Regions from separate parts of the Photobacterium sp. 1_MG-2023 genome, predicted to be linked through region 1. Evidence: riboswitches for the same ligand, from Rfam matches in the RefSeq annotation. Region 1 holds a riboswitch; the other holds the start of a gene.
What was found. A riboswitch is a leader RNA that binds a small molecule or an ion and turns the genes downstream of it on or off. The one in region 1 is predicted to bind lysine.
Positions count from the first base shown of each region.

Region 2: it holds a riboswitch for lysine, as region 1 does, so the genes downstream of both, lysC (lysine-sensitive aspartokinase 3) here and Q4579_RS05765 (Na+/H+ antiporter NhaC family protein) in region 1, are expected to answer to the same signal.

Region 1 is NZ_JAUORR010000004.1:178,246-194,867, forward strand. It holds gene hisF (imidazole glycerol phosphate synthase subunit HisF) at 1-63, shown strand, start outside; gene hisIE (bifunctional phosphoribosyl-AMP cyclohydrolase/phosphoribosyl-ATP diphosphatase HisIE) at 60-695, shown strand; gene Q4579_RS05760 (thymidine kinase) at 809-1,411, opposite strand; gene Q4579_RS05765 (Na+/H+ antiporter NhaC family protein) at 1,592-3,193, opposite strand; lysine riboswitch at 3,294-3,474, opposite strand; gene Q4579_RS05770 (H-NS family nucleoid-associated regulatory protein) at 3,847-4,239, shown strand; gene Q4579_RS05775 (lytic transglycosylase domain-containing protein) at 4,338-5,309, opposite strand; gene Q4579_RS05780 (YcgL domain-containing protein) at 5,326-5,607, opposite strand; gene minC (septum site-determining protein MinC) at 5,836-6,501, shown strand; gene minD (septum site-determining protein MinD) at 6,522-7,334, shown strand; gene minE (cell division topological specificity factor MinE) at 7,341-7,601, shown strand; gene rnd (ribonuclease D) at 7,654-8,775, opposite strand; gene fadD (long-chain-fatty-acid--CoA ligase FadD) at 9,053-10,750, opposite strand; gene Q4579_RS05810 (alpha/beta fold hydrolase) at 10,871-11,782, opposite strand; gene Q4579_RS05815 (Slp family lipoprotein) at 11,846-12,400, opposite strand; gene Q4579_RS05820 (chromosome segregation ATPase) at 12,444-12,740, opposite strand; gene tsaB (tRNA (adenosine(37)-N6)-threonylcarbamoyltransferase complex dimerization subunit type 1 TsaB) at 12,764-13,468, opposite strand; gene Q4579_RS05830 (ATP-dependent DNA helicase) at 13,469-15,421, opposite strand; gene purU (formyltetrahydrofolate deformylase) at 15,807-16,622, shown strand, end outside.
Region 2 is NZ_JAUORR010000008.1:150-16,771, forward strand. It holds tRNA gene Q4579_RS09040 (tRNA-Thr) at 86-161, shown strand; rRNA gene rrf (5S ribosomal RNA) at 169-284, shown strand; gene metA (homoserine O-succinyltransferase) at 499-1,443, shown strand; gene Q4579_RS09055 (sodium:proton antiporter) at 1,501-2,838, opposite strand; gene metH (methionine synthase) at 3,038-6,706, shown strand; gene lysC (lysine-sensitive aspartokinase 3) at 6,808-8,187, opposite strand; lysine riboswitch at 8,290-8,471, opposite strand; gene Q4579_RS09070 (alanine--glyoxylate aminotransferase family protein) at 8,722-9,849, shown strand; gene Q4579_RS09075 (PglL family O-oligosaccharyltransferase) at 9,901-11,679, opposite strand; gene uvrA (excinuclease ABC subunit UvrA) at 11,750-14,599, opposite strand; gene Q4579_RS09085 (single-stranded DNA-binding protein) at 14,851-15,393, shown strand; gene Q4579_RS09090 (hypothetical protein) at 15,605-16,622, shown strand, end outside.

The sequences.
Region 1 (16,622 bases):
GTCATCAATATCGGTGAACTCAAGCAGTACCTCAAACAACAACAGGTGGAGATCCGACTATGAACCTGAGCAGTGAAATTAATTGGGATAAGGTGAATGGTCTGGTGCCTGCCGTCGTCCAGGACAGCCGTAGCGGCCAGGTGCTGATGCTGGGCTATATGAATGATGAAGCGCTGAATCAAACACTGGAAACCCGTCAGGTAACGTTCTGGTCGCGCAGCAAACAACGCCTGTGGACCAAAGGTGAATCTTCAGGCAATGTGCTGCAGCTCAGACAAATCCAGCTCGACTGCGATCAGGACACCCTGCTGGTCAGTGCTGAACCTGTCGGGCCGACTTGCCATCTGGGAACGACCACCTGCTTCGATCAAGGCACCACCAGCGACGGTGAATCTGCCACGGTTCCTGATCTGGTGTTTCTTCACCGACTGGAGCAAGTGCTGGCAGCCCGTAAAGGCGCCGATCCCGAATCCTCCTATACCGCCAGCCTCTATGCCCGTGGCACCAAGCGGATTTCGCAGAAGGTGGGTGAAGAAGGCGTTGAAGTCGCGCTTGCGGCAACGTCGGGTGACAAAGCGGAGTTAATTTCGGAATCGGCCGATTTGATGTACCACCTGCTTGTCTTACTTCAGGACCAGGGGCTGAGTCTGTCGGATGTGATTGCAAAACTTCAGGAACGTCACACGGGGGCCTGAGCCGTCAGTGTGTTCTGAACTTCGGCAGATTTGAAACCCGCATCCGTGAAACAAGTTCATTAAAAAAGGAAGCCTTTCTCTGGCTTCCTTTAACGACAAATCAACACAACCGATCAGAGCGATGCGGCCGTCTCATTTGCTTCCTCAATCGCTTCTTTATAATGCTTGCGGCACACAGACACATATCTGTCATTGCCACCAATTTCAACCTGGGCGCCGTCCGCAATGGCTTTACCAGATGCATCATGCCGAATGACCATATTGGCTTTCCGGCCACAATGACACACGGTCTTCAGTTCCACCAATTTGTCTGACCAGGCCAGCAAATACTGACTTCCCTCAAACAACTCACCCCGGAAGTCTGTGCGTAAGCCATAGCAAAGCACGGGAATATCCAGTTTATCAACCACTTCGGTCAATTGATGGACCTGCGCTTTAGTCAGAAACTGGCACTCGTCGATCAGCACACAATCCACACGAGACACCTGATTCATCCGGGACAGTTTCTCCCACAAGTTATCCTCTGTGCCGTACAGCTCTGCATCCTCAGACAAGCCAATCCGGGAGCTGACTTTTCCTGTGCCAAAACGGTTATCAATTGCCGCGGTAAAAATCACAGGTGTCATCCCGCGTTCACGATAGTTAAACGACGACTGCAGCAGGGTCGTTGATTTCCCGGCATTCATGGCCGAGTAATAAAAATACATTTGTGCCATCAGGCTATCCGCTCAACTCTGAATACCGGCTGATGCTACCGAAGATGGATGTGCATTGGAAGCAGATCACAGCTGATCAGAGCATTCCGTAACAATTCGTGCAGGAAACAAACTTCCACCCCAAAAAAAAACCGGCTGAGCAGCGACTCAACCGGTTGAATTCTTCACGGTGCCGGACAATTACCGCACGGCTTCGCGAGTCCCTTTCAACGGCTGCTTCGCCAGCCAGCCAAGACCGACACACACCAGCAGGAAAGTGACAGTCGCTGCCATAAACGACACAGCCAGCGAGTCTGTCATTCCCAGAACCACGTAACCGACCGACGCGACCAGCGCGACAGCTAGCGCATAAGGGAGCTGGGTCGACACATGGTCCATATGATGACAACGAGCACCAGTCGAGGACAGAATCGTGGTATCCGAAATCGGGGAACAATGGTCGCCAAACACAGAACCGGCCAGAACCGCTGCCAGTACCGGCAACATTAAGCTAATTTCTGTCGCCGCGGCCAAATCACCTGCAATCGGCAACATGATGCCAAATGTGCCCCAGGAAGTTCCGGTTGAAAAAGCCATCAGGCCAGACAGCAAAAATAAAATCACAGGCAACCAAACCGGATCAATATTGCCCTGGACCAGGGTTGACAGGAATTGCCCGGTTGCCATATCACTGATCACACTGCCAATTGTCCAGGCAAAGAACAGAATCAAAATGGCACCGAACATAGATTTTGCACCAATCCACAGTGCATGCAGCACTTGTTTGGCCGGCATTTTCTGACGACCAACAGCAACCAGCGCAGACAACAATCCCAGCAGGCCACCATAACAAAGTGACGCACCCACATTGGTTGATTCAAATGCACCAAGAACAGAAAAAGGTTTTCCGTCAGCGGTTAAACTCTGGCTGCCGGTATAAATCATAAAGAATAAGGTGGCTGCAACCAGAACCAGAATCGGAATAATCAGATCGCCGACTTTCCCATTCTCACTTTCTTCGATTTCCAGCTCATCATTCAGATCTTTTGCTTCGGCATGTATTTCATCGCTGTCAAATCCGCGTGCATGGCTGGCATGCACTTCATGCTTTTTCATCAAGCCAACATCCAATTGGAACCAGGCCACAACAAAAACCATGAGCAGTGCGAATACCGCATAAAAGTTCATTGGTGCAAGCTGAATAAATGCACTCAGCGCAGAATATTCAGTCACACCATGTGAAACCAGAATACCGCCAACAACTGTAATGATATATGCCCCCCAACTGGAAGCAGGCATCAGAACACACATGGGGGCTGCAGTAGAATCGAGAATATAGGCCAGCTTCGAACGGGAAACATAAAAACGATCCGTCACCGGGCGTGAAATAGAGCCGACGGCAAGACTGTTAAAATAGTCGTCAACGAAAATAAAGACCCCAAGAAATGCGGCCAGTAGTTTGGCGCCGCGCTTGCTCTTGATTTTCGTTTGTGCCCACTGAGCAAACGCCCGGGTTCCGCCAGACAGCGTTAAGAGTGCTGTTGTCATCCCTAATAAGAGCAAGAAGGCAACAATGCTCATATTCCAGGTGTTCAGGCCGCCATCCTCAATAAAAAGGCCTTTCACCTTATGACTGAGATAGGTAATAGAATGACCAGCACTCAAGTCCGTGAGTAATAATGTTCCCATCAGGATACCAACACCTAATGAAAGCAGGACCCGCCGGGTCAAAATCGCCAGGCTTAATGCCACTAAAGGCGGCAATAATGAAATTGAAGATTGGGAAAAATCGATAAGGTTCATGATCTCTACTACAACCGATTCAGGTTGGAGATCTACTGCTGAACACAGTTTCCACCGTGTTGGGAAGCGACATAGGAAGGAAGCAAATTGCTTCTCCAGACCCCACAGTAGCGCTCCATAGTTAATTGTAAGTTACTATGGCAGTGTTGTCCCTGTTCGATGACAACCCCAGCAAGGCGAATTGACGGTTCAGCCTCACTTCGGCACTGGCTCCTTTCACTGACGCTCATTGGGATCACCTCCCGTCAGTTACTAATAGACAATGCACCTCTACCCTTAGTCAAGGAATCGCGTATTCTACGTTTTGTTATCTAATTTGCAACCATGAAAGCACAACTTTAACCAAGTGAGCTGAATCACGACTGACCACTCGTTTGAATTTACTTACATTTACATCTGATAATACAGGCAAAGAATATGAACTGATGAGCATTTAATTGGTTCAGAGAATTAGAGATGTCTCAAATTAATTACAAGCGAAAAAGTGAGCCCTTCCCTTTTTCTGAAGATTATTAAGCAGACACGTATAAAAAACACGCAATTTATTTTCCTGTTTTAGAGATTTCATTTGGCAGATGGCTTTAAAAAGTATTACTATTGCTGTTATAAAGTTTACCGCTAATTATTAGTATAACATCTACAGGAATCTTGAAATGTCTGATGCAATGAAAGCGCTATTAAATCTACGTAGTCTTCGTGCTCTTGCCCGCGAATATTCACTGGAGCAACTGAAAGAAGCACTGGAAAAACTTCAGACCGTTGTTGCTGAACGTGAAGAAGTAGAAGCTGAAGAAGTCGCAAAAGAAAAAGAGCGTGAAGAGAAACTGAAGCAATACCGTGACATGCTGATGGCTGATGGTATTGACCCGGAAGAGCTGATGGCAAACATTGGTAAAACAAAAACCAAGCGTGCTGCTCGTCCGCCAAAATACAAGTTCATCGACGAAAACGGTGAAGAGAAAACCTGGACTGGCCAAGGCCGTACGCCAAGTGCACTGAAAAAAGCACTGGACGAAGGTAAATCTCTGGACGATTTCAAAATTTAATCGTGCTGATTCAATAGAAAAGCCCGGCAAACATTGCCGGGCTTTTTCATTTCATCCTGAATGCACTTTGTGTATACCAGCCACGCTTCAGGATTTGCTTAACGAATACTGTCTGCAAGTGTGCTGACCGCCAGCGCAAAGTAATGTGAGCGGTTCCATTTCAGAAGTGTCTGGTAATTCCCATACACAAGATAAGCCCGCCCATGGTTATCATCAGGCTGAACCAGCCACGCCTGAATATCTACTTTCGGTAAAGCCGCACCATTCAGACGACGTACACCTAACGCCTGCCATTCAGATAAGGTTTTTCCTTTCTGCAACTCGACCCCTTTCAGACTGTCACTCAAGCTGTCTGGAATCGTGACTTGACGGCCCCAGGTATAAGTGTCATTCCAGCCTGACTTGCTCAGATAATTCGCGGCTGACGCAAAAACATCAGGCTCACTTTTCCAGATGTCCGCTTTCCCATCACCATTTCCATCGACGGCAAAAGTCAGATAGGACGTTGGCATAAACTGCGGTTGCCCCATCGCACCAGCCCAGGAACCTTTCATTTCTGCCGCATGGATGTGACCTTGCTGAAGAATCGTCAGCGCAGCCATGACCTGATCACGAAAAAAAGCTTCCCGCCGGCCTTCATAAGCCAGCGTACTGAGTGCTTCGATCACATTGTAAGAACCGGTCAGTTTACCGAAATTACTTTCAACCCCCCACAGTGCAACAATGAAGCGTGGCTGTACACCATACTGACGTCCGATACGCTCCAGCGCTTGTTTGTGTTGGCGGTAATATCGATTTGCCTGATCGATTTTCCATTGCGGCACAGCTTTGGGTAAATATTCATCCAGAGTCAGCTTTTTCTCTGGCTGATTTTTATCCGCTGTGACAGCACGCTCAATGAACTGAACACCGGCAAACGCCTCCTCCAGAATTGAGTCATCAATCCCTTTCGAGCGTGCTTCCTGTTTCAAACCAATAATATAGTCATCAAAACCTTCATCTGCCGACGCCATCGGCGATGAAATGCCAATTCCTAAGGCCACCAGACCTACGAGCCATTGCTTACGCATATCCATCCTTTCACCATCAGGTATTATTCCGTGATTTATTTGCTTTATATTCATCCAAAAGATTAGTCACTGGTGGCGGTAATTGCAGATAATAACCCTGCGATGTCAGTGATTCTCTGACCTTATTGATGTCCGCCAGCGCCAGTTTTCTCCCTTCAACCAGTTTCAGGACCATCACGAACTGAGGCTTGCCAAATGTGCTCAGTAAGGCTTCCGGAACCTCGGAGAAATCATCTTTTGTCTTGATATATAAGTAGGTATTTTCTTTTTTTGGGCTTTTATAAATTGAACACAACATAAACCAACCTGCAGGTTACCTTTCACCACTATCTGACCACGAGAAAAGGAAAACATTCCTTTGCAGAGGCCTTGGGGGCTTTTCTCTGCCCTCTCATGCTCATCATTTAATCTTTATGCAGAACTCTGACATGGAGAACTTGCTGAGACCTGCCGGGGAATATAACATGCTATAACCTATGTGATAACGTACCTGAGCGCGAAATTCTCCGCGCAGAAGAATTAAGCCATGACAAAAACGGCAGAACTGAAAGGGAGCAGCTATACGCTCTCATCATTACATTTGGCAGACGGCGGTTTGGATCAGGCAATCACCTTCCTGAAAGACAAAGTCGAGCAGGCACCCGCATTCTTTGCCCATGCTCCGCTGGTGATTGATGTGAGTCAGTCAAGTCATGAGGAGCTGGATTTTGAACAGCTTCGTCAAGGGATTCAGGATGCGGGCATGATCCCGGTTGGGATCAGTGGTTGTAAGCCGTCGCACCTGCAATCACAGGCAAAATCAGCTGGCTTTGCCATCATGAACGCGGCAAAGCAGGCCAAGGCGACCAGCCCTGTCATGCAACCGACAAAAGTCGTTCGTGCACCCGTTCGCTCAGGACAGCAGATTTATGCTAAAAATTGCGATCTCGTCGTATTGAATCATGTCAGTGCCGGTGCTGAAATCATTGCAGATGGATGCATTCATATTTATGGATGCCTGCGAGGCAGAGCGATTGCTGGCGCGAGCGGAGAAAACCATGCTCAGATTTTCTGCCATAATTTACAGTCGGAATTGATATCCATCGCCGGAAATTACTGGTTGAGCGATAAAATTCAGGACACCTTTTGGGGAAAGAGTGTCGTTATCTCACTGACAGACAACAATTTAAATATAGAGCATCTGGCTGTATAACTTTGAAAAGGAATAAACAGATGGCACGAATTATCGTGGTGACCTCAGGTAAAGGTGGCGTTGGAAAAACGACTTCCAGTGCGGCCATTGCGTCTGGCCTCGCACTAAAAGGCAAGAAGACCGCCGTCATCGACTTTGATATTGGCTTGCGAAACCTGGATCTGATCATGGGCTGTGAACGCCGGGTTGTCTTTGATTTCGTCAATGTCATTAACGGTGAAGCCAAACTGAATCAGGCACTGATTAAAGATAAACGCGTAGAAAACCTGTTCGTGCTTCCTGCTTCCCAAACCCGGGATAAAGACGCACTGAGCAAAGAAGGCGTTGAAAAAGTTCTGAATGAAATGGATGAAATGGGTTTCGATTTCATCATCTGTGACTCGCCGGCTGGGATTGAGACAGGCGCACTGATGGCCCTGTATTTTGCAGATGAAGCCATTGTCACCACCAACCCGGAAGTTGCTTCCGTTCGTGACTCAGACCGCATCCTGGGCATCCTGGATTCCAAATCGCGCCGAGCAGAGAACAGCGAATCTTCGGTGAAGCAACATTTGCTGCTGACCCGGTATAACCCATCTCGCGTAACTCTGGGTGACATGCTGAGTGTGGCCGATGTTGAAGAGATTCTGCACATTCCTCTGCTGGGTGTCATTCCGGAAAGCCAGTCTGTTCTGAATGCGTCGAACAAAGGTGAGCCCGTGATATTTGATTCAGAATCAGATGCAGGCCAAGCCTATGAGGATACGGTCGCACGTTTGCTGGGTGAAGAACGCCCGTTCAGATTCATTGAGGAAGAGAAGAAAGGCTTCCTGAAACGAATATTTGGAGGCTAATGACATATGGCTTTGCTAGAGTTCTTCCGCCCCAAAAAACAGTCGACCGCGAGTGTGGCGAAAGAAAGGCTGCAGATCATTGTTGCTGAACGTCGCTCAGGCTCTATGGGAGACCCAAGTTACCTGCCGCAACTCAAGCAGGATATCCTGGATGTCATCCGAAGGTATGTAGACGTGTCCCCTGAACACGTCACGGTACATCTTGACCAGAAAGAAGAAGATTTGTCGGTTCTGGAATTGAATGTGACCTTACCTGATGAGAAATAAAAAATCCCCGGCACATCTGGCCGGGGATTTTTTTTGAATGCTGAGGTGCATTTTATTGTTGAATCAAAGGTAAAATGCGGTGCGCAAAGAGTGCGTGCCGCCAGGTAGACAGCATTTCAGGCAATGCATCTTCAGGGCAGCCTTTTTTCCAGGCCCAGCTCAGAAACTGGTGTATTTGCTTTTTGGAAGCCAGGAATTCAGGCGCCAGACCGGTTTGTGCCGACACAGCATTCACTTCATCCTTAATGCGCTTCACCATTTGTTTATAGCCAGGATAGTCAACCAGCCGGGTCAGACGTGCGGGATAATCCAGCTCACTCATCTGCTCAACTTCCCGGACAAGTGCAATCAAACGGTTGCCATGACGCTGAATTTCACGCTCGTCAAAGCCTTCCTGCGCCATCGCAGCTTTCGAGGTCATTTCAAACCTTGCCACTTTCCAAAGGTTGAGCTCTTTGAAAACAAAGTTCAGGGCCAAATCGCGTTTTCTGGCTTCCTTCAAACGCCATGCCGCGAGCTTTTGTAAAATCGCCAGTTGCTTCGGGGAAAGCTGCCAGGCATTTTTGATGTCCAGATACACCTGTGTATCATCAATCACCCGACTACGCTTCACCAGCAAAGTATGACATTCCTGCTGCAACGCATCCATCCAACCGTTCGCTTCCACACCAGCCAGTAATTTGTCATACAGCGGGAGCAGATAAAACACATCCGCCGCCGCATAATCCAGCTGCTTTGCCGTTAACGGACGCGCCAGCCAATTGGTTCTCGCCTCACCTTTCTCAAGCTCAATGCCTAAGTATTCGTGAACCAGTGCGCCAAAGCCGGTTGAGAGACCATGCCCCAGGAAAGCCGCCATGATCTGTGTGTCAACCATGGGCGTTGGCATACAGCCCGCCGCGGACTGAAAGACTTCCAGATCTTCACCGCACGCGTGAAGCACCTTGATCACGTCCGGGTTTTGAAGCAAATCCCAAAGCGGAGACATGTCTGAGAGTGCCAACGGATCGATTAAAGATAACCGCTCCCCGTCATACAGCTGAATCAGACCAAGCTGAGCAAATAAGGTTCTTGTCCGGACAAATTCGGTATCCAGCATCACTGCCGGGTACTGACTGGCCAGCTGACATACTTCTGCGAGTCTGTCATTTGTTGTTATGATTTCAAAGTTCAAAACGCACCTTTACATCAGACCAAATCAGCCTGTTCAATTTATACCAATTAAAGTAAGTCAGTGATCAAAAATAGCGCAGGAAAAATGTTTGAGAACAAAGCAGATTTGTTTAGATAAGTAGTTATTCTACAATCAAAAAATCTAACGCAGATATCGAACATTTTAACAAGCTAGGATGACCAGTGATTGACTGCGATTGGTATTACGTGGCATGAAAATTAAAGTGCCGGCGAATCTGCCGGCACAAACTTGCTTCAGTGTATCGTATTTTACGAGATTATGCTTGTGCGGTCTCTTTCTGAGCCTGCTGATCCGACTCTTCACGCAAAGCACGACGCAAGATCTTACCGACGTTGGTTTTCGGCAACTCATCACGGAATTCAACCAATCGCGGTACTTTATAACCGGTGAGGTATTGTCGGCAATGGGCCAGCAGTTCATCTTTCGTCAGGCTTGGATCACGTTTGACCACACAGATTTTGACCACTTCACCCGAGGCTTCATGGGGCTGACCAATTGCCGCCACTTCCAGCACCTTACCGTGCAGCGCGACGACGTCTTCAATTTCATTCGGGTAGACGTTGAAGCCAGAGACCAGAATCATGTCTTTTTTCCGATCGACAATATGCAGGAAACCGTCTTCATCAAAACGCACCACATCACCAGTCGACAGCCAGCCGTCTTCGGTCAGCACATCCCGGGTCGCTTCAGGACGTTGCCAGTATCCTTTCATCACCTGAGGTCCGCGCACCTGTAGTTCACCGGTCTGGTCCATCGCCAGGACCTGGCCCTCATCATCGACAATCCGAATCTCGGTTGAAGAAACCGGTAAACCGATTGAGCCATTGTAAGCCGTCAGGTCATGCGGATACGCCGCAACCAGGGGCGAACATTCAGTCAGGCCATAGCCTTCCAGCAAATAGTTCTTGGTTGTCGCCAGCCATTTTTCCGCCACAGAGCGCTGAACCGCCATTCCGCCACCCACTGACAAACGCAGTTTGCTGAAGTCCAGTTCGTGAAAATCTTCATTGTTCAGCAGCGCATTAAACAGCGTATTTACGCCGGTCAGCGCCGTAAACGGATAACGCTTCAGCTCTTTGACAAAGGTCGGAATATCACGCGGATTGGTGATCAGCAAATTCTGTCCGCCCATTTCGATAAACAGCAGGCAGTTCACAGTCAGTGCGAAAACGTGATACAGCGGCAAAGCAGTGACCACAAATTCACGGCCTTCAAACAAGATCGGACCATAAGCAGCTTTCGCCTGCAGTACGTTCGCAATCATGTTTCTGTGGGTCAAAATCGCACCCTTCGCAACACCCGTCGTTCCTCCGGTGTACTGCAAAAATGCGGTATCTTCAGCCTCAATCAAAGGTTTCACATACTGCATGCGACGACCTTTTTTCAGCGCATGGTTCAGTGACGTGGCGTGCGGCAGGTGGTATTTCGGCACCATCTTTTTGATGTACTTCACCACAAAATTCACCAGCGTGCCTTTTGGACGGGACAGCTGATCGCCCAGGCTGGTCAGAATCACATGCTGAACTGCCGTGTTTCCAACAATTTTTTCCAGTGTATGTGCAAAGTTAGACACGATCACGATGGTTTTCGCGCCAGAGTCATTCAACTGATGCTCCAGTTCCCGTGGCGTGTAGAGCGGGTTGACGTTCACGACCACACAACCTGCGCGGAGAATACCGAACAGTGCAATTGGGTATTGAAGCAGGTTTGGCATCATGACTGCCACCCGATCACCCTTCTTCAGCTTCAGATCATTTTGCAGATAAGCAGCAAAAGCCCGGCTTCGTTCCTCCAGTTTCCTGAAAGTCATCACCTGACCCATATTGATAAATGCGGTCTGATCAGAATATTTCTGAATGGACTGTTCGAAAAGGTCAACCAGAGATGAGTAACTATCTGGGTTGATTTCAGCCGGTACATCTTCCGGATAGCGGTTAAGCCAAACCTTATCCACCATGCACTCTCCTTTTATTTTTTTGGGCTTCAAACGCCATAAAATTGCTGTAGCGGAATATTCAAACACTTGTTCTAAGTAAGCATTACAGCACAATTAACATTGAATTAACACAGCTGATTAGACCAGCTGTTTGAACTTTGAAGTCAGCAGCAAAATCTGATCACAAACCTTTTGGGGACTTTCCAGATGGCAATGATGCCCGCCCGGCACGACAATCTGATCTGCGCAGGCAAACCAGGACAAGCCTGACTCCGGCGCTCTCAAGTAAGCAAATCCCCTGTCGCCAACAATGGAAAGCACCGGGCATTCGATGCTGGCGACCAGTGCTTTCGACTGCGCTTCAGTCAGCCGGATTAATGAGTCACAGCGTAACTTGTCATCATGACGCCAGGACCAACCTTCACCATCCTGATAAATCGCGCGCTGCACCAAGGGCAACAATTGTTCCGAAGTCAGTCCGTTGACACGACAACGTACTGACAATGCGGCCTGAAATGAGTCCATCTTAAGCGCGGGCTTCTGTCGTTGCCTTCGTTTCATCCGGCTGTCGATCCCGCTGCGCAACCGATCCGCAGCCAAAGCTGCATTTTCATACAGCGGAACCAGTCCTTCGATGAGGATCAGGCCGGCCACAGCTTCCGGATAAGCACCGGCATAAGCTGCAGCCACCAGCGCACCTAATGAATGCCCCATGAGCATCACGGGCTCTCCGGAAATGGCCTGCATCACCTGAGCCAGCGTGTCGACGTAATCCATGAAGTAATAATAATTATCCGGATCGCGATGCGCCGACAGCCCATGTCCGGGCCAGTCTATCGCAACCAGATGAAATACCTGACTCAGTGGTTCAAACAAAGGTGTAAAACTGGCAGCGTTATCATGCCAGCCATGCAGGCAGAGCAAAATCGGCCGGTTTTCCGAATCTAACGCTTTCAGCCTTCCCGCCAGCAAGGCCTCCCGGCAAGGCTGGAAAGAAGTCAGTGCAGCCAGCTCAGATTCGGCCAGGCGCAATCTGCATTCATGCATCATGGAGAGATCTCTTTCGGTCTGCCCTTTACTGTTTTCTGTTTCAGCAGTCACAAAGGGAGTGGGCTACGGCGTCAATTGATAGTGGACTGTCGCATCACCCGGCCGGAAACCGTAGTGAATGTACTGGCAACGTATCCCGAGACAGCGGTAATAGGCGTCGATGTCATCCAGACGAATCCGTTCTTTCACCTGCCAAACCTGCTGGCCTTGTGCAAAAACAACCGGATAGGTGTAATCGAAATGACCAATCTGACCAATTTCGCTGCCGCGAAGCTGACCGGCAACGGCCACCAGTTTACCGGCAGCATATTCAATCGGATCGGCAAAACCGTCCAGATAAGCGATGAAGCGACCCTGCGGCTTTGCCTGGATATCCGGTCGTCCGGATTGATCGGTGGGCAAACTTGCGATCTCTAGCCGGGTACGATCGGCTTCATTCACGACGGATGCAATCACGCCACCAAGTCTGACATCTTTACCCTGCACACCTTGTGGATTTTCAATCACCATCGTCAGATCAGTGATGGGCTGCTCGGCAGCGGTTTGCAAACTTTCCGGCAGTTGGCTACAGCCGCTCAGTACCAGTAGGGTCACGCCAATAATTGACTTTTTCACCATAAGATCCTTTTCAAAGAAGCGTTCAAGAACAGCTCTGCAACACTTAAACGAACAAGTCGATACCAAGCAGCCGGGCGTATTCTTCCCGTTTGGCCTGATGCAATACGTCCATATAGGCTGACAATGCCTGCTTGTTTTTGCCCTGCGGGCTATCGTATTGCACCTGACTGCGCGCATTTTCTATCAGCGCCGGATCTTTAATCGTTTCCGCAACAACTTGAGCCACCACAGTCGGCTGAGGTGCAGACGAAGCAGAAATTTCAGATTTCTGCTTTCGGTTCGTCCGCCGGGTTCGCTGCGGCGCCTGAGTGGTTGTCGGTAAACGCGGTATGGTGACCATATAGGCGTCATGTCCTGATTCGTTTATTCTCTACCAGGCAATTTTTTCCACGTGACTTCATCACGCAGATAAACCGGGCTGGCATGCTCAGCATCGACCGTTTCGCCACGCTGCAAAGCAAACTGAGCCAGCCAGGCCATATCCTGCGCTTCAGGATAAAGGACTGTACTGACTTGCTTTTCGACCGCCAGCACAGCGAGTTGTTCCTCATAACTTTTCCAGCCGGTCCCTGCGGTCAACCAGCGGGCTTCAGGCACAGCAATCAAGCGGTCTGCGGCCAATTCAGGCGGGAACACGGCTTCATCGCCCAGAACCTTCCAGTCGCCATTGACCTGACGCTGATACTGACCCCAGTAGATTTCGCCCATTCGGGCATCAATAGCCGCCAGAACATGTTCAGCCTGATGATGGCGGTAAGTCCCCTGAGCCATGGCCGCCAGTGTAGACACCCCAATCATGGGCAGATCTGCACCGAAAGCCAGTCCCTGAGCGATTCCAATACCAATGCGAACCCCGGTAAAACTGCCCGGTCCCCGGCCAAAAGCCAGTGCGTCCAGTTCGCCCAGACGATATCCGGCTTCTGCCAGAACTTCATCAACCATAGGCAAAATTTTGGTGGTGTGCTCACGCGGGGCAAACGCACAACGTGCGATCACTTCGCTTCCTGATATAAGCGCGACGGAGCAATTCTCGGTCGCGGTATCTACAGCTAAAATCTTACTGCTCATTCAAGCCTCTGAATGCTGGCTGTCTGCAATGTCCTGCGCCTGATGCAGGCCAGACAGAAACTGCCCGACGCCGTTCACATCCCGGGTCCGGGGGATCGGCGGCAAGCTTCGTAAAAATACAGCGCCATAAGGGCGCGTGACCAAACGGTTATCGCAAATCACCAGCACGCCTTTATCCTGCTGGTCCCGGATCAAACGGCCGACCCCCTGCTTCAGGGTGATCACCGCATCCGGAATCTGAACTTGCGAGAAAGGATCCCCGCCACGCAGGCGGCAATCCTCAATCCGGGCCTTCAGCAATGGATCATCCGGCGCGGTAAAAGGAAGTTTGTCGATAATAACACAGCTGAGCGCCTGCCCTCTAACATCGATGCCTTCCCAGAACGCACCTGTTGCAATAAGCAGCGCATTTCCCAATTCCAGATATTCTGCCAGCAATTTTTGTTTGCTGGTTTCGCCCTGAACCAGCACCGGCAGCGACAGGCACTCTCGAAATCCTTCGGCCAGTTCCCGGACCATCTGATGCGACGTACACAGGAAAAAACACCGTCCCTGATTCGCTTCAATCACCGGGGCCATCATGCTCACCAGTTTCGCGGCCATGCCATGACTGTTTGGCTCCGGCAAGAATCGTGGAACACACAGCAACGCCTGCTGCTCGTAATCAAACGGACTGGGCAGCGACATCTGTGCCGCAGGCTGTAAACCCAGACGATGGCTGAAGTGGCCAAAGTCCTCGTCCACAGCCAGCGTGGCCGAGGTAAAAATCCATGCGCCTTTCTGCTGTTCAATCTGCTCATGAAACTTTTCTGCGACCGACAGCGGCGTAATATGCAGACTAAAGTGTCTTGGCGTGCATTCATACCAATAGGAATAGCCGGTGATCGATGTGTCACACAGTCGTTTGAGACGGGCTTTGAGTAACGTTGTCCGCTCGAATGCCGCATCAAGCAATTCGCTCCGCCCCAGAGCCAGTTTCAGCACATCATGCGCCAGTTCCAGCGCGTCATTCAACCGGGTGAGTTCCCGCTGAATCGCCGGGCTGCTGACGGCATCGCGCCAGTTGCCGCGATAGCCGGGTTCGCCCAGAACCATGCGCATGTCCGAGGCAGCCATACTGAGCCGGTCGGCCATCTTCTCCAGCTGACGCATATCGCGCGCTTCAGTGCGATAGCCAATGGTAATGTCTTTAGCCAGCTCCTGAAGCTGACGGCTGGACAGGCTTTGCCCGAAGTACTGGCTGGCAATATCCGGGATCTGGTGGGCTTCATCAAAAATAAAGACATCGGCTTCCGGGATCAGCTCACCGAACCCGGTTTCTTTGATGGCGAGATCGGCCATGAACAAGTGATGATTGACCACCACGACATCCGCGTCCATGGCTTTGCGACGGGCTTTGACAACAAAACAATCTTCATAAGACGGACACTCGCGCCCCAGACAATTGTCATTCGTTGAGGTGATCATGGGGATCACCGGGCTGTCTTCCGGAATGGCATCACATTCGCTGACATCGCCCGTTTTGGTTGCAGAAGACCAGCTTCGGATAGTGACCAGCTGGCTGAGCTGGGCCTGATCGACAAACCCACCGTGGCTCTCGGTGATCTGACGGCTCAAGCGATCCAGACACAGATAGTTCGACCGCCCTTTCAGTAATGCCACTTTGCCGGTAAATCCCAGCGCGCCGGTCATGAGAGGTAAATCACGGTTGAACAACTGCTCCTGAAGGTTTTTAGAACCGGTACTGATGATTGTTTTATGGCCTTTCATCAATGCAGGCACCAGATAAGCAAAGGTTTTTCCCGTCCCGGTGCCCGCCTCGACCACCAACTGATGCTGATGCTTGATTGCGCTCTCAACCGCTTCTGCCATGTCAATCTGGGGCTGGCGTGCCTGAAATCCGGGAATGGCTTTTTCCAGCGCACCGCCGGGTTGAAAAAATTTCGCAATCATTCGGGTCAGTCTATTGGTTATTTATCCAGTATCGGCCGATTATGCCAAGAAAGCAGAGTGACAGCCAGTCACGAGGCAGCCAAAAAATTATTGAGAGAGATCACAAAAGTTTTGACGCCGGGATCAATCCCATGTAAACAATGAGGTTCTGTCATCCATGCCCGACGGGGATGGCCTGACACTCAATATAATACCAATCGCAGTAGATAACTGGTCATCCTAGCTTGCTAAAATGTTCGATAACTGCGTTAGATTTTTTGATTTTAGAATCACTACTTATCTAAAAAATCCGCCTTGTTCTCAAACATTTTTCCGGCGCTACTTCTGATCATTTACTTACTTTGATTGGTATAACTCACAAAATATGCACGCAACGAAGGACACCATGGAAAAGAAAACCCTGCTGACCGACTGCCCGGATGCAATGGGACTGATTTCTAAAATCACCAACATCTGCTACAAACATCAGCTCAATATCGTCCACAATAAAGAATTTGTCGATCACGGCCACCGCCAGTTTTTTATGCGCACCGAACTGGAAGGCGTATTCAATGATGACACTTTCCTGTTCGATTTAGACCGCGCACTGCCGGAAGGCAGCCACCGTCGACTGGTCAGCTCAGAGCGAAAGAAAATCGTCATCATGGTGACCAAAGAAGCCCACTGTCTGGGTGATATTCTGGTCAAAGCCTATGACGGGACGCTGGATGTGGACATTGCTGCCGTGGTGGGTAATTACGACAAGCTGGCAAATCTGGTTGAAAAATTCGGGATTCCATTCCATCACGTCGACCATGAAGGCCTGAGCCGAGAAGAACACGAAGCCAAACTTCTGGACTGCATTGCTCAGTACACGCCAGATTACGTGGTACTTGCGAAATATATGCGCATTCTGACCCCGGATTTCGTGGCCCAATATCCGCACCGGATCATCAATATTCACCACAGTTTCCTTCCGGCGTTTATCGGGGCTAAGCCTTACCTGCAAGCTTACGAGCGCGGCGTCAAAATCATCGGGGCCACCGCTCACTTTGTCACCAATGATTTGGACGAAGGGCCGATCATCACCCAGAACGTCATTCCAGTGGATCACAATTACAGCGCTGAAGATATGGCCCGTTCAGGCCGGGATGTTGAGAAATCTGTCTTGAGCAAAGCGTTGAGTCTGGTACTGGACGACAAAGTTTTTGTTTACGGCAAC
Region 2 (16,622 bases), on a different contig from region 1:
GCGTCTCAGTTCGAAATTTGCATCGCATCACGCAAGATGACCGAAACAAAGCAGTGAAATGTAAGACTTTGTTTAGATAGATTTTGCTGGTATAGCTCAGTTGGTAGAGCGCACCCTTGGTAAGGGTGAGGCCCCCAGTTCAAATCTGGGTACTAGCACCACAATTTGTTTAGCGACCATAGCGCTGTGGAACCACCTGATCCCATGCCGAACTCAGACGTGAAACGCAGCAGCGCCGATGGTAGTGTGGGGTCTCCCCATGTGAGAGTAGGACATCGCTAAACACCCTCTTTTAAACCCAGCCTTCGGCTGGGTTTTTTCATATCTGCGATTCTTTAACCCCTCACGACTTCAATTGAACACTCTCTTTCTATTAGTTTTTTTCAATATTAGTACGCTTATCTATAATTCTTTTAATGCGGTATTGCTTGCAGTCATGCGTGATTTTCTATAACTTTTGGGTATCTGGACGTCTAAACATCTTAGCGGAGTGAGAATATGCCCATCAAAATTCCTGATCAATTACCGGCAACTGATATTTTACGTGGTGAAAATATCTTTGTGATGTCCGAAAAACGGGCTGCCAGTCAGGAAATTCGTCCGCTGAAGGTGTTGCTGCTGAATTTGATGCCGAAGAAAATTGAAACTGAAACTCAATTTCTTCGTTTGTTGTCGAATAGCCCCCTGCAGGTTGATGTCGAGTTGCTTCGTATTGATAATCGGCCAACCAAAAATACACCGACTGAGCACTTGGATACCTTTTATCGCCAGTTTGAGATGGTGAAGAACCGTAATTTCGACGGACTGATTGTCACGGGAGCGCCACTTGGTCTGGTTCAGTTTGAGGATGTGCTTTACTGGGAGGAAATTCAGGCCATTTTGAATTGGGCCAAAGGACATGTCACGTCGACCATGTATGTTTGCTGGGCGGCGCAGGCAGGGTTGAAGTTAATGTATGACCTGCCAAAGCGGACCCGGAAAGACAAACTATCGGGTATCTATACACATACCACGCACCATCCACATCATCCGCTGCTGCGTGGATTTGATGATACTTTCCTGGCGCCGCATTCAAGATATGCAGATTTCTCTGCAGATTTTCTGACCCAGCATACCGATCTGGATATTCTGGCGACATCGGAGCAAGCCGGAGTTTATCTGGCGACGACCAAAGATAAGCGAAGCGTCTTCGTGACGGGGCATCCGGAATATGATGCCAAGACACTGCATCATGAATACATGCGTGACTTAGGGGAAGGAATGGAGCCGAACATTCCGGTTAACTACTATCGTGATGACAATCCGGATCATGAACCTTCAGCAAGCTGGCGCAGTCATGGTCATCTGTTATTTTCAAATTGGTTGAACTACTGTGTTTATCAGCAAACGCCTTATGATTTGGACCACTTCTCGGAAGACAAATTTACCAAAGATGATGATTGATATTTACGAGAAATAAAAAAGACCTGCACATTGCAGGTCTTTTTTATTTGGGAGATTTCAGGACCTCGGGTCAGTCTCGGTCTGATTGCTGGCTTGTATACTGTCAGCTTCTTTTTGATTGTGTTTGGCTTCCCATGCTTTGGCTTTCTCTATCATTGGCGTAATTGTCGAACCCTGGATCAGGATAGAGAACACCACCACGGAGTATGTCATGACCAGAATCAGCTCTTTTACGTCGATGTTTTTCTCCGGGATCACAATGACGCCCGCCGGAATCGCCATGGCCATCGCGAGAGCCAGACCACCACGCAAGCCACCCCAGGTGAGGATCTTCACCGATTCCGGGTTGTATTTCCGGAACCGTTTAAAGCCGATGTAAGACAGTTTGACGCTCAGGAAACGCGCCAACAGCACCAGCGGTACTGCGATGACCATCAGCGTCCAGTCCTCTTCGTGAAAACTGAACGACAGCATACTCATTCCGATCAGCAGGAACAGGACACCGTTGAGGAACTCGTCAACAAGCTCCCAGAAGTGATCCAGGTGGTCTTCACTTTCTTTGGAGAAACCAATATAGCGGGTCCAGTTCCCGATCATAATGCCAGACACCACCATCGCAAGTGGCCCAGAGACATGAATAATATCTGCAAACGCATATCCTGCCGTTGGGATGCCCAGTGTCAGCAGCAGTTCCATGGAGTGATCATCGGTGGAACTAATCAAATAGTGGAACAGCAGACCCAGTACGAAACCGTAAGTAATGCCACCGATGGCTTCCTGCAGGAACAGATGACCGACGCCCAGAATGGTTGGCGCTTCATCACCAAACGCAATGGTGAAGAGTGTGACAAAAATGACCAGACCGAAGCCATCATTGAACAGTGACTCGCCCTCAATCTGGGTTGAAATACGGCGGGGGGCGTGTAACTTTTTCACAATCGCTAGGACGGCGATCGGGTCCGTTGGTGAAATCAGTGCCCCAAACAGCAGACAGTAGATCAGGTCAAACTGGATGCCCAGCGTCTGACAAATCCACCATAGCGCGCCCCCGATAAAGAACGTCGAAAAGAGGGTGGCTCCCAAGGCCAGAATTGCAATTTCCCATTTCTGATCTTCAAGATGCGGCAGTTTGATCCCCAATCCCCCGGCAAACAGCAGAAAGCCAAGGATCCCTTTCAGCAGAAAGCTCTCGAAGTCGATTTGTCCCAGTTGTTCAGCAGCAATTTCTTCCAGATGAAACCAGCCATTGTGGCCTGCGATCACAATCCCGAGTGATAAAACAATGGCACCTGCAGTGATGGCAATTGTGGTTTGCATCTTGCCTATTTTGTGGTTAATAAAGGCAATAACCATCGCAGCTGCGGCGAGAAAACAGAGGGTACTGTATACCGACATCCTTGGTCCTCATCTGTTGAAATAGTGTAAAGCAAAAATTGTGACAAAATATAAATGCTCAAGCCCGGGATAGCCATAAAAACTTTGAGCTTATCCTTGAAGAATTAGTTTTCGCAAACGATGTATAGACGTCTAGATTTCCAATCAGGCTGTGATAGGATGTGAACAGCTGATAAGTTTAAGTGTAAGGAAGTAAGCAGTGTCGAAGGGAACGGATAGAATACAACAGCGGTTGAAAGAACAGATCCTGATCATCGATGGTGGCATGGGCACCATGATCCAGAGCTATAAGCTGGAAGAAGAGGATTATCGCGGGGAACGTTTTTCAGATTGGCATTCCGATCTGAAAGGCAATAATGACCTGCTGGTGCTGACGCAACCGCAACTGATTCGGGACATTCATGCAGCCTATCTGGAAGCAGGCGCCGATATCCTGGAAACCAATACTTTCAATGCCACCACCATTGCGATGGCCGACTATGATATGGAATGTCTGAGTGCCGAGATTAATTTCGAAGCGGCCAGACTGGCGCGTCAGGTTGCGGATGAGTGGACGGCAAAAACACCGGATAAACCTCGTTTTGTGGCGGGTGTGCTTGGTCCGACCAACCGGACCTGTTCTATTTCGCCAGACGTCAATGATCCCAGCTTCCGCAATGTCACCTTTGATCAGTTAGTGACTGCTTACGCCGAATCTACCCGAGCCCTGATCCGGGGTGGTTCGGACCTCATCCTGATCGAGACAATTTTCGATACCCTGAATGCCAAAGCCTGCGCATTTGCCGTGGATACTGTCTTCGAAGAGCTTGGGCAAACCTTGCCAGTGATGATTTCCGGTACGATCACTGATGCATCTGGCCGGACACTGTCTGGTCAGACAACGGAAGCCTTTTATAACTCCCTGCGGCACGTGAAGCCGATCTCCTTTGGCCTGAACTGTGCATTGGGGCCGGATGAATTGCGTCAGTATGTGGAGGAGCTGTCCCGGATCTCTGAGTGTGTCGTTTCAGCGCACCCCAACGCAGGCCTGCCGAATGCGTTTGGTGAATACGATCTTGAAGCCGCGGAGATGGCTGAGCATATCCGGGAGTGGGCTGAATCGGGTTTTCTGAATCTGGTCGGTGGCTGCTGTGGCACAACGCCGGAGCATATCCGTGAAATGGCGCGGGTGACTGCAAACGTCAAACCCCGGCAAATTCCTGAACTGACTGTGGCTTGCCGCTTATCTGGTCTGGAACCACTGACGATAGAAAAAGACACCTTGTTTGTGAACGTGGGTGAGCGGACTAATGTGACAGGTTCGGCTCGTTTTCGTCGTCTGATTAAAGAGGAATTGTACGACGAAGCACTGGAAGTTGCCCGTCAGCAGGTTGAAGCCGGTGCGCAGATCATCGACATCAATATGGATGAGGGCATGCTGGATGCGGAAGCAGCCATGGTGCGCTTTCTGAATTTGTGTGCCTCTGAGCCAGAGATTTCCCGTGTTCCGATCATGATCGACTCCTCGAAGTGGGAAATTCTGGAAGCCGGCCTGAAGTGCGTGCAGGGCAAACCGATCGTCAACTCAATCTCACTCAAAGAAGGCAAAGAGAAGTTTGTTGAGCAGGCCAAACTGATCCGTCGTTATGGTGCGGCGGTGATTGTGATGGCTTTCGATGAAGTGGGCCAGGCAGATACCCGGGAGCGGAAGATAGAGATCTGTACCAAAGCCTATCGCGTCCTGGTTGATGAGGTCGGCTTCCCGCCGGAAGATATTATCTTTGACCCGAATATCTTTGCAGTCGCGACCGGAATTGAGGAGCACAACAACTACGCGGTGGACTTTATTGAAGCGGTTGGTGACATCAAGCGGACGTTGCCGCATGCCATGGTCTCCGGGGGCGTGTCGAACGTGTCGTTCTCATTCCGTGGAAACGAGCCGGTTCGTGAAGCCATTCATGCTGTGTTCCTGTATCACTGCTTTAAGAATGGGATGGATATGGGCATCGTGAACGCCGGTCAGCTGGCGATTTACGATGATTTGCCGGAAGAGCTCCGGGTGGCTGTGGAAGATGTGGTGCTCAATCGACGAGATGATTCGACCGAGCGCCTGCTGGATCTGGCTGAAAAATACCGGGGCACCGGCGAAGCCGTTGAAGATAAAACTGCCGCAGAATGGCGAAGCTGGCCCGTCGAGAAGCGTCTGGCACATGCATTGGTGAAAGGGATCACTGAGTTCATTGTCGAAGATACGGAAGAAGCCCGCCAGAACGCCAGCAAACCGCTGGAAGTGATTGAAGGTCCGCTGATGGCGGGGATGAATGTGGTGGGTGACCTCTTCGGTGAAGGGAAAATGTTCCTGCCACAGGTGGTGAAATCTGCCCGCGTGATGAAACAGGCAGTGGCTTACCTGGAACCTTATATCAATGCCGAGAAGCAATCTGGCAGCAGTAACGGAAAGATCCTGCTCGCGACGGTGAAAGGGGATGTTCATGATATCGGGAAGAATATTGTCGGTGTCGTTCTGCAATGTAATAACTTCGAAATCATTGACCTCGGCGTCATGGTTCCGTGCGACAAAATCCTGAAAGTGGCCAGAGAAGAGAAGGTCGATATTATCGGCCTCTCCGGGCTGATCACGCCTTCACTGGATGAAATGGTGCATGTTGCCAAAGAAATGGAGCGGCAGGGTTTTGATCTGCCTCTGCTGATTGGCGGGGCCACAACCTCCAAGGCCCATACCGCCGTCAAAATTGAGCAAAACTACCATGCCCCTGTTGTTTATGTTTCAAATGCCTCGCGTGCTGTCGGGGTCTGTTCGGCACTCTTGTCCGAGAGGCAGCGACCGGCCTTCGTTGAACGTCTGGATCAGGAATACGAGGTGGTTCGTGAGCAGCATGCCCGTAAGCGTCCGCGCAGCGCGCCCGTGAGTCTGGAAGCGGCCCGTGAAAATAAAGTAGCTATCGACTGGCAGGCGTACGCGCCCCCAGTGCCAAAAAAACCGGGCATCCATGTTTTCAAAGATTTTGATATCGCAACCCTGCGCCGTTATATCGATTGGACGCCATTCTTCATGACCTGGTCGCTGAGTGGCAAGTATCCGACGATTCTGCGCCATGAGGTGGTGGGTCAGGAAGCACAGCGCTTATTTGATGATGCCAATCAGCTTCTGGACGAGATTGAGGCAACTGGCAGCATCAAGGCGAATGGGGTATGCGGTCTGTTTCCCGCCAACAATATTGGCGATGACGTTGAAGTGTATACCGATGAAACCCGGACAGAAGTGTTCACGACACTGCGTGGTCTGCGTCAGCAAACCGAAAAAACCAAAGGGCCGAATTACTGTCTGTCCGATTACATTGCGCCGAAGGACAGCGGTAAAGCCGACTGGATTGGTGCCTTTGCCGTAACCGGCGGAATTGGTGAGTATGAGATTGCCGAGCAGTTCAAGGCAAAGGGCGATGATTACAATGCCATCATGATTCAGGCGGTGGCTGATCGTCTGGCTGAAGCCTTTGCGGAATGCATGCACGAGCAGGTTCGTAAGGAAATTTGGGGCTATGCACCGGATGAAAACCTGGCCAATGACGATCTGATCCGTGAAAAGTATCAGGGGATTCGTCCGGCACCGGGGTATCCGGCTTGTCCTGAGCATACGGAAAAGGGCGAGATCTGGACACTGCTGGATGCAGAAACCAATACGGGAATGAAGCTGACTGAAAGCTTTGCGATGTGGCCCGGGGCGGCTGTTTCAGGCTGGTATTTCTCTCATCCGGAATCCCGCTATTTTGCCGTGGCGCAGATTCAGCGCGATCAGATGCTGAGTTATGCGGCGCGCAAAGGCTGGGATGAGACGGAAGCCGAGAAATGGCTGGGGCCAAATCTTTAAACTGTGTTGGTAAGGCTTCTTGAATCGGAAGTTTTGCGGCAGTTTAGGAAATCAGAAAGGGCGCTGAAAGCGCCCTTTTTCGATCGCAGTGGTGCTGAGAATTACTCAAAGATCTTGCGATGCAGATTCTGGGCAATCGGTAGCGCGTGCTCAGTTTTGACCAGGAAACACAGGTTATGTGGGCTGGCGCCGTAGCAAATCATCCGCAGCTTATATTCTTCCAGTGTATTGAACACCTTGCTGACTGAACCTGCGGTCTGACTCATGCGGTTTCCGATCAGAGAGATCAGGCACAGCTCCTGTTCTATCTCAACACGGCACAGCTCGCTGAGCGCTGCATGTGCTCCCGGAGGCAGCGTTGGCGCGCCGCCGCCTGTGTCAGTCTGATCCATGGTCAGAGACACGCTGACTTCAGAAGTCGAAATCAGATCAACCGATACTTTGTGTTCCGCCAGAATCCGAAAGACCTCAGCCAGAAAGCCGTAGGCATGGAACATGTTCAGGCTGGTCAGGGTAATCAGGGTCTGGTTGTTGCGCAGTGCCAGCGCACGAAACAGGGGCGCATCACTCACTGTTTTACGGATCCAGGTGCCACCTTGTTCCGGGGCTTTCGATGAGCCGACAAAAACGGGGATCTGGCGACGAACGGCTGGGATCAGCGTCGATGGATGCAGAATCTTGGCACCAAAGTTTGCCATTTCAGAGGCTTCGCTGAAGCTGATTTCTTTGATTGGCGTGGCTTTGGGCGCGATACGCGGGTCAGTCGTGTACATGCCCGGGACATCAGTCCAGATCTCCAGCGTACCTGCATCAATGGCTTCAGCCATCAGTGCGGCACTGTAGTCACTGCCGCCACGGCCCAGCGTGGTTGTCCGGCCCAGCTCATCACTGCCGATAAAGCCTTGTGAGACCACAATTTGATTGTGCAGCAGCGGTAACAGGTTTTCTTCACTCAACTGGCGAATCATCTCGGGTTCCGGGCTGGCTTTGCCAAACCGGCTGTCCGTCCGCAGAACTTCACGAATATCGTAACGGACGGCATCCGCACCCATTTCGCACAGAATTTGTGTAAACAGATAGGTCGACAGCAGTTCGCCATTCGCAACCAGCTGATCGGTCAGCTCTGCTGATTTATGCTCAGCAGCCTTATCCGCCAGTGCTGCGACCTGATCCAGCAGCGCGTGGACGGCGCTTTCAATGGTTTCAGGTTGCTGTAAATCCGCCAAGACGCTCTGGTGAATGGCGCGCAGGCGCTCCATCAGGCTAGTGCGGTGTTCAGCATCGGCAACGCCGTTGGCTAATTCGACCAGAATATTGGTCACACCGGAACAGGCACTGATCAAAACCAGCTTGGTTGTTGGATTTTGAATGACAATCTTGGCACTACGGCTCATTGCAATGAAATCAGCCACACTCGTGCCGCCAAATTTTGCGACAGTGATTTCAGCGTTCAACGCTGAAGAAGAAATTACAGGGCTCAATGTGATCTCCCACTTAACAAAGCGTAAACATGGGGCAAAATTTGGGGAATCTTTCCGACTTGATGTCAGAAGAGCCTATCGGCGAGACATGAAAAGACAGCTGCGACCAGAAGCTCTCCACCTGTGCTTGATGCTGCAGGTGACAGCCAGAAGGATTCAACCTTCAAAGCCGATACGGCAAGCCCCCTGTCTTACCGTATCTCGGCGTTGCTCCCCCTCTCTATGGTGCTTTGGGGTGGGGCCCCGCCGCATAGATACCTGGATAACGCGCCTCTTCCGTTTTCACCTGAAAAAGAGATTTCAGGGTGAACAAAAATTGCCCTTATTGAATAGGAGCCGGGGGGCTTTGTCAATGCCTGAATGCATTTTTCTGTGTCGGGATTGTTACAGACTTTGCATAAATTTCTACGCTCGGTTTCTGTCCGGATGCATTCTGGTATGCTCCTTGGGGATAGCGCCAAAACACTATCGTTGCCAATAACTTTGAATGCGTTGATAAAAAAGGATTACTGCGCATTTTGATGGAGAAACCTCATGACAGTTCAGAGTTTTTACCCGCCACAACGCACCCTGATGGGACCCGGCCCGTCGGATATTTATCCTCAGGTCTTACAGGCGCTCAGCCGTCCGACGTTGGGCCATCTTGACCCATTGTTTGTCGGGATGATGGACGAGCTGAAACAATTACTTCAGTACGCATTTCAAACCACCAACCCGTTTACGATTGCCGTTTCGGCACCGGGCAGCGCCGGAATGGAAGCCTGTTTCGTCAACCTGGTTGAGCCGGGTGATAAAGTTATTGTTTGCCGAAATGGCGTTTTTGGCGAGCGGATGCGCGAAAATGTTGTGCGTTGCGGTGGTGAAGCGGTGCTGGTGGATACAGACTGGGGTAAACCGGTTGACCCTGCTGCGGTTGAGGCGGCACTGAAAGCGCATCCGGATGCGAAAATTCTGGCATTTGTGCATGCGGAAACCTCAACCGGCGCACTCAGTGATGCTGAAACCTTGTCCAGGCTGGCGCGTGCGCACGGTTGCCTGACAATTGTGGATGCAGTGACGTCACTGGGCGGTGTGCCGCTGAAAGTTGACGAATGGCAATTGGATGCTGTGTATTCCGGCAGCCAGAAATGTTTGTCCTGTGTGCCGGGTCTGTCGCCGCTGACCTTCTCACCACGTGCGATTGAAAAAATCCAGCAACGCAAAACGCCGATTCAGAGTTGGTTTCTGGATCAAAGCCTGGTGCTGGCGTACTGGAGTGGTGAAGGTAAACGCAGCTATCACCATACCGCACCGGTTAACAGTTTGTATGCACTTCACGAAGCGCTAGTTCGCTTGCAAAATGAAGGTCTGGAAAATGCGTGGCAGCGTCATGCCGACATGCATCAGGCGCTGAAGGCAGGGCTGGAAGCCATGGGCATTCGGTTTGTGGTGGATGAAGCGAGTCGCTTACCCCAGTTGAACGCGATCTATATTCCGGAGGGCGTCGATGATGGTTTGGTTCGTCAGACACTGCTGGAAAAATACAACCTTGAAATTGGCGCGGGTTTGGGAGCGCTTGCCGGTAAGGCGTGGCGTATTGGACTGATGGGCTATGGTGCCCGTCTCGAAAATATTGCGCTGTGTCTGAAAGCACTGGAAGACGTGTTGCAGCCAAAGCAGTAACAGCTTGCCTGTCAAACAACGGCTGCCTTGGCAGCCGTTTTTGTTTCCGGTTTATTCTGGCTGCGCTACCGCTGCCAAATCGGGCTCAGCCGCCGGTAAGGTGGGCACTTTCAGGACGGGCAGGGCAGCATCACTGAAATCCTGTCCGGGGAACAGGAACATGGCTTCTTCTCTGACATGCGCTGCCATGCTGGCTTGCCCTAACGCCTGATGGGCAATGATCAGAAACTGATACAGGATGGGTCTGGGAATCTCCTGTGCTTTTTGAGCTGCCCAGCGAATAAAGCTTTGGATCTGCTCTGGATGATTCTGTGCAATCCCGTTTTTCAGCTGGCTCTGGTACAGATCCCATTCATACCTGTGTTGCCAGCTCCAGGTATTATTCACTTTTTCTAAAGCCGTCTGATCCGGCGGAACGGTTGTTTCGAAACGGGTGAGCATGGCCCCTGAGTACAGGGTTGTCAGCATGAAGGCACTGACACCTGCGGGCAACAGGATGGCACTGAATCGAAAGGGTTTGTGAAACCGCAGCGACTGTTTGAAATATTTGGCACTCAGTGCATCAATCCAGTACAGCAGGACAATGAAAATGACCCAGTGGGCCAGTGAGTGATAAAACGGGTATTCAAGCTGAGTATGCAAAGTGATTGGGAAAATCAGTGCGACCAGTGCCAGCTGAGTGTTCGCCGGCGCTCGCCGGATCTTTGCCAGAACCGCAGTGGCAGCAAGCAGAAGCCCCAGCAGGGGAAGAATACCGCCTTCACTGGCCCAGAACAGCAGCTCATTATGGGGATGATCCAAGCCAGGTAACCCATAGGGCTGAGACGGATCGGCCTGATGCCATTGAGCGGTTTGCAGCATATAAGCAGCTTCAAAATTACCGTAACCCACGCCCCGCATTGGTGCATGCTGGAACATTTCTGTCACTTGCGGGTAGATGATGGCGCGCGCACTTTCCAGCGAGACCCTGCCCGGTTGCGGGGCCCAGGACAGCATATCGGTCAGGTTCCAGGCCAGACTGAGTCCTAAAGCGACCATCAGCAGCCACAGGCGCCACTGCACACGGGCGGCAAATTGCAGGAGATAGGGCAGAATGAGTAATGTGCCAATCACGGCGGCGATCCAGCCGGTGCGTGAGCTCAGGACGACGAGCATGGGGATCACGGCCACGGGCGTGAAGAGTAACCCCAGATGCGGAAAGGCCCAGCGCCCCTGAATCATTGGCTGGCGTGCCATCAGATAGGCTGAAAGCACCAGACCGGTTGCCAGAAAGCTGGCCATCACATTGGGCTGCTGAAAAATACCGTAAGGCCGATTGACCACCGTATCGTAGCCAATTCCGTTTTCCGGGCTGATCCAGATGAACATGTACCAGGCCAGCGCCGTCTGCAGCCAGACGGCTTTCAGAATCAGCCACAGAATCTGCTGACGTTGTTTCTGGCTGAAAGCAAACTGCTGCAGGGCAACAAAAAACAGCCATCCTGCCCAGAGTGCGAAGAGCCGGTTCGCGGCCCCTGCGGGGGAGGCTTCGGGATAGAAAACGGGCAGCGTGAGCATCACACAGCACAGAAAGAAAACCAGCGTCAGCCGGGAATAACGCAGTATTTTTTGTCGGCTGACTTCCAGCAGGCCGATAGCAATTGCGAAGCTGAACGGGATCCAGCTGCTGACATTGAACGGCAACATCAGCCCTGAACCGCCCTGATTGTGCTGAAAATAATGCATGTTCAGCAAAAACAGAAATGTCAGCGTCAGCAAGAAAGGCCGAGTCAGCGGCTTGCTTATCGTTGCAGCGGCCAGTCGGGTGCCCCGTAAAAGAATAACAGTCACGTTGTCCGATCCCTCGGCTAATCAACAGTTCAGTCAGGCTGAGCGCACAGCCTGACCAACAAGGTTATTATTATGCCTGCTGTGCCGCGGACAACGCGGGCAGCAGTGGTTTGAGGAAACGGGCGGTATGCGATCCCGCGACTTCAGCAACTTGCTCTGGTGTACCGGTCGCGATAATTTCACCGCCGCCACTGCCACCTTCCGGCCCCAGATCAATGATCCAGTCTGCCGTTTTGATGACATCCAGATTATGCTCGATCACGACGATGGTATTGCCGTGATCCCGCAGTCGGTGCAGTACGCTGAGAAGCTGCTGGATATCGTGGAAGTGCAACCCTGTGGTTGGTTCATCCAGGATATACAGCGTTTTGCCGGTATCACGCTTGGACAGTTCCCGCGCCAGTTTCACCCGCTGGGCTTCACCGCCGGACAACGTCGTCGCCGCCTGACCCAGTCGGATATAGGATAAGCCGACATCCATCAGGGTTTGCAGTTTTCTTGCGATTGCGGGCACAGGATCAAAGAATGTCCGGGCGTCCTCAACGGTCATGTCCAGCACTTCATCGATGCTTTTGCCTTTGTATTTCACTTCCAGAGTCTCGCGGTTGTAGCGCTTCCCTTTACAGCTGTCACAAGGCACATACACGTCCGGCAGGAAGTGCATTTCCACTTTAATTACCCCATCGCCCTGACAGGCTTCGCAGCGGCCGCCTTTGACATTAAAGCTGAACCGGCCCGGTTTATAACCCCGGGAGCGGGATTCCTGTGTGCCGGAGAAGAGTTCGCGGATTGGGGTGAAAATACCGGTATACGTGGCCGGGTTTGAACGTGGTGTCCGGCCAATTGGGCTCTGGTCGATATCAATGACTTTGTCGAAATGATCCAGGCCCTGAATGTCATCATATGGCGCAGGCTGGCCGGTGGTGGCGCCGTTTAGTGCATGATGGGCAATTTTGAAGAAGGTATCGTTGATCAGTGTGGATTTACCGGATCCGGACACCCCGGTGACGCAGGTCAGCAGACCCACAGGGATCGACACATCCACTTGTTTCAGGTTGTTGCCACTGGCTCCTTTCAGATGAACGACTTTCTTCGGATCCATGGCGATCCGTTCTGCCGGGACTTCAATCTGCATTTTGCCGCTCAGATAGTGGCCTGTCAGCGAATCCGGTGATCGGAGAATATCGTCGAGCGATCCTTCGGCAATCACCTGTCCGCCGTGCACGCCGGCACCCGGGCCGATATCGATGATGTAATCAGCGCTGCGAATCGCATCTTCGTCGTGCTCGACAACCAGCACGGTATTGCCCAGATCCCGAAGCCGGGTCAGGGTATTGAGCAGGCGTTCATTATCGCGCTGGTGAAGGCCAATGGAAGGCTCATCCAGCACATACATGACCCCGACGAGACCGGCGCCAATCTGGCTGGCCAGACGGATCCGCTGTGCTTCACCACCGGAGAGCGTTTCTGCACTGCGCGACAGGTTGAGGTAATTCAGACCGACGTTGACCAGGAAGGTCAGACGGTCGTTGATTTCTTTGAGGATCTTATCTGCAATCTGCGCGCGCTGGCCTTCCAGCTTCAGCTCAGTAAAGAAATGAAGCGCCTGACTGATGCTCATCTCACTGACCACTGGCAGGTTGGTGCTGTCGATAAAGACATGGCGTGCTTCTTCGCGCAGACGGGAACCCTGACAACTGGCACACGGCTTGGTAGAAATATACTTGGCCAGATCTTCCCGAACCGCATTGGATTCTGTTTCACGATAACGGCGTTCCATATTGTTGAGGATCCCCTCAAACGGATGACGCCGGACCGTGACATCGCCGCGATCATTGATGTACTTGAACTCAATATTCGTGGTGCCTGAACCTTGCAACAGGACTTTCTGGATTTTCAGGGAGAGATCGCCAAACGGAGCTTCGACATCAAAACCGTAATGTTCAGCCAGTGAACTCAGCATCTGAAAATAGTAGTAATTGCGTTTGTCCCAGCCGCGAATGGCACCGCCAGACAGGCTGAGCTCATCATTCTGGACGACACGGGAAGGATCAAAGTATTGCTGAACACCGAGGCCATCGCAGGTCCCGCAGGCACCGGCCGGGTTATTGAACGAGAACAGGCGCGGTTCCAGTTCACGCATACTGTAGCCGCAGTGAGGACAGGCAAAGTTGGCTGAGAAAATCAGCTCCTCCATGTCGCCTTCATCCATCGGGCTGACAACGACAGTACCGCCGGACAGCTCCAGCGCTGTTTCGAAAGACTCGGCCAGACGCTGCTGCAGATCATCCCGGACTTTAAATCGATCCACCACAACTTCAATGGTGTGTTTTTTGTGTAATTCCAGCGTTGGTGGATCGGACAGATCGCAGACTTCACCATCGATCCGGGCACGGATATAGCCCTGTGCCGCCAGGTTGGCTAGGGTTTTCAGGTGCTCGCCTTTCCGTTCTTTAACGATCGGTGCGAGCAGCATCAGCTTACTGCCTTCCGCTAGGGTCAGCACTTTGTCGACCATCTGGCTGATCGTCTGTGCCGCGAGTGGGACATCGTGTGTCGGACAGCGCGGCTCCCCGACACGGGCAAAGAGCAAACGAAGGTAGTCGTAGATTTCTGTGATGGTCCCCACGGTCGAGCGCGGGTTGTGCGAGGTTGATTTCTGCTCGATGGAGATCGCCGGAGACAGACCTTCAATGTGGTCGACATCCGGTTTTTCCATCAGAGACAGAAACTGGCGGGCATAAGCCGACAGAGATTCAACATAGCGGCGCTGACCTTCGGCATACAGGGTATCGAATGCCAGAGATGATTTGCCCGAACCCGACAGGCCGGTGATCACGATGAGCTTATCCCGGGGGATCGTCAGGTTAATATTTTTGAGATTGTGGGTGCGCGCACCCCTGACTTCGATCTTATCCATAATTGCAGTTATCAGCGCTTGAATAAATAGATTTGCATTATTGCATAGCCCTGAGGGCCTTAAAAGACTTGACTGTATAAAAACACAGTGCTTTGATCGTCTTTTGTGCGACCGGTCAGGCGGTGGGAAGCGTGATGTTACCCTATGCCTGTGGGGGCGCGCCATGTTAAACTTGGCGATTAAGTATAAACTTTGAATCAGAGAAGGGTGTCAGGATTGGCAGCCTCAACAGCGAAAACCTGGAGTGAACTATGGCCAGTCGTGGCGTAAATAAAGTGATCCTGGTGGGTAACTTAGGACAAGATCCTGAAATCCGTTATATGCCGAACGGCGGTGCAGTCGCAAATATCACCATCGCGACTTCTGACAGCTGGCGTGATAAAGCCACCGGCGAACAGCGTGAAAAGACAGAATGGCACCGTGTGGCGCTGTTCGGCAAGCTGGCTGAAGTGGCTGGTGAGTACCTGCGTAAAGGGTCTCAGGTTTACATTGAAGGTCAGCTGCAAACCCGTAAGTGGCAGGATCAAAACGGTCAGGATCGCTTTACGACCGAAGTGGTTGTTCAGGGCTTCAACGGTGTGATGCAAATGCTGGGTGGTCGTCAGGGCGGCGGCCAGGGCGCGCCAATGGGCGGTCAGCAGCAGCAGGGTGGCTGGGGACAACCACAGCAACCACAACAGCAGCAACCGAAACAGCAGCAAAACTACGTGCCTCAGCAGCAGTCTGCACCTCAGCAGTCTCAGCCGCAGTACAATGAGCCGCCAATGGATTTTGACGACGATATCCCGTTCTGATCCAGACAATCGACTGATTGTATTTGCGAAGAAGCCTCTGATGATTCAGGGGCTTTTTGTTTTCTGGTGTTGTTACAGGAACAGCCGATGCAGTTGGTATGGCTGGCGGTGACAAAACTGTGATGTTCTCGTGAAGTCGGTGTGATACAGCCAAGTAAGTGTTTAGGGCTGTGATAAAGTCAACGAGTTGCAGGTAGTCTTGAGACGGAACATGAAACTCGTCAGAAAAACACAGTTACGCGCGCAGGATGCGACTTCAGAACAGCATGATGAAGTCGCCTTGTTTGAGTTGCAGCGTGATCAGGCCGCCAGATACACCGTGGTGGTTCGTCGCTATTACCGTGGCGCTATCCTGAAAGAAACCCAGAAAACACAGGAACCTGTTGATTTGGCACGGGCCGAAAAAGTGTTTGATTCTGTGGTGGTTGCGAAAGTGAATCAGGGGAATGTGGTGCCGGATCGGACAGCCCGTGCGACTGAGCACAGGCCAGTGAATCTGGGGCGACGGATTATGCTGGAGAAAAATCCGGCGCACAGGGCCCGGCAAATCTGGCGTCTGCCGCCGGAGAAAGATCCGGATATGGCATTCATGGTTGCCGGTTATCTGGGCCATGATGTGTGGCGCCACGATTACAGTCTTTTATGGACGCTGGGCCGAATTGGCTCATCCCAGAATATCGCCATGATCCGGCCTTATCTGCGGCACAGTCATCCGGTACTGGCCGGGCTGGCGCTGGAAGTGATCCTCAGCCTGACGGAACCTGAAGCGCGAGAACAGAGTTATCTGGCCATCACGGGGCAGAGCGAACGGCTTGAGCCGGATTTGCTCCGTGAGGAGGTCCGCGCTTTTTGCGCATTGTCGCGGTCTGCGGCTGCCGAGCAGCCGATCAATGATTTGCTGAAACAAGCGTATCTGCAGGCTTTATTTGATCCGGCTCTGCGACAGGCTCTGCTGGCGCTGCTGCCGGATATTCCACTGTGTCCCGGTGCATTCAAAGGGATGCGCTATCTGCTGAAAATGAGTGAATTTCGGCTGGATGCTGATTTCTACGCGGTGTTGAATCTTCGGGTGGAAAACAGAAAGGCGTTTTTCATTCGGGACTGGCAGTATCATTACACCCCGGAAGCGGGCCGGATGCATGTTCAGGAGGAACTGGCATCTGAGAAAGCCCGGTTGGCTTATTCTCAGAAAACACGCCACTACCTGATGACCCGGTGCTGGCGGACAC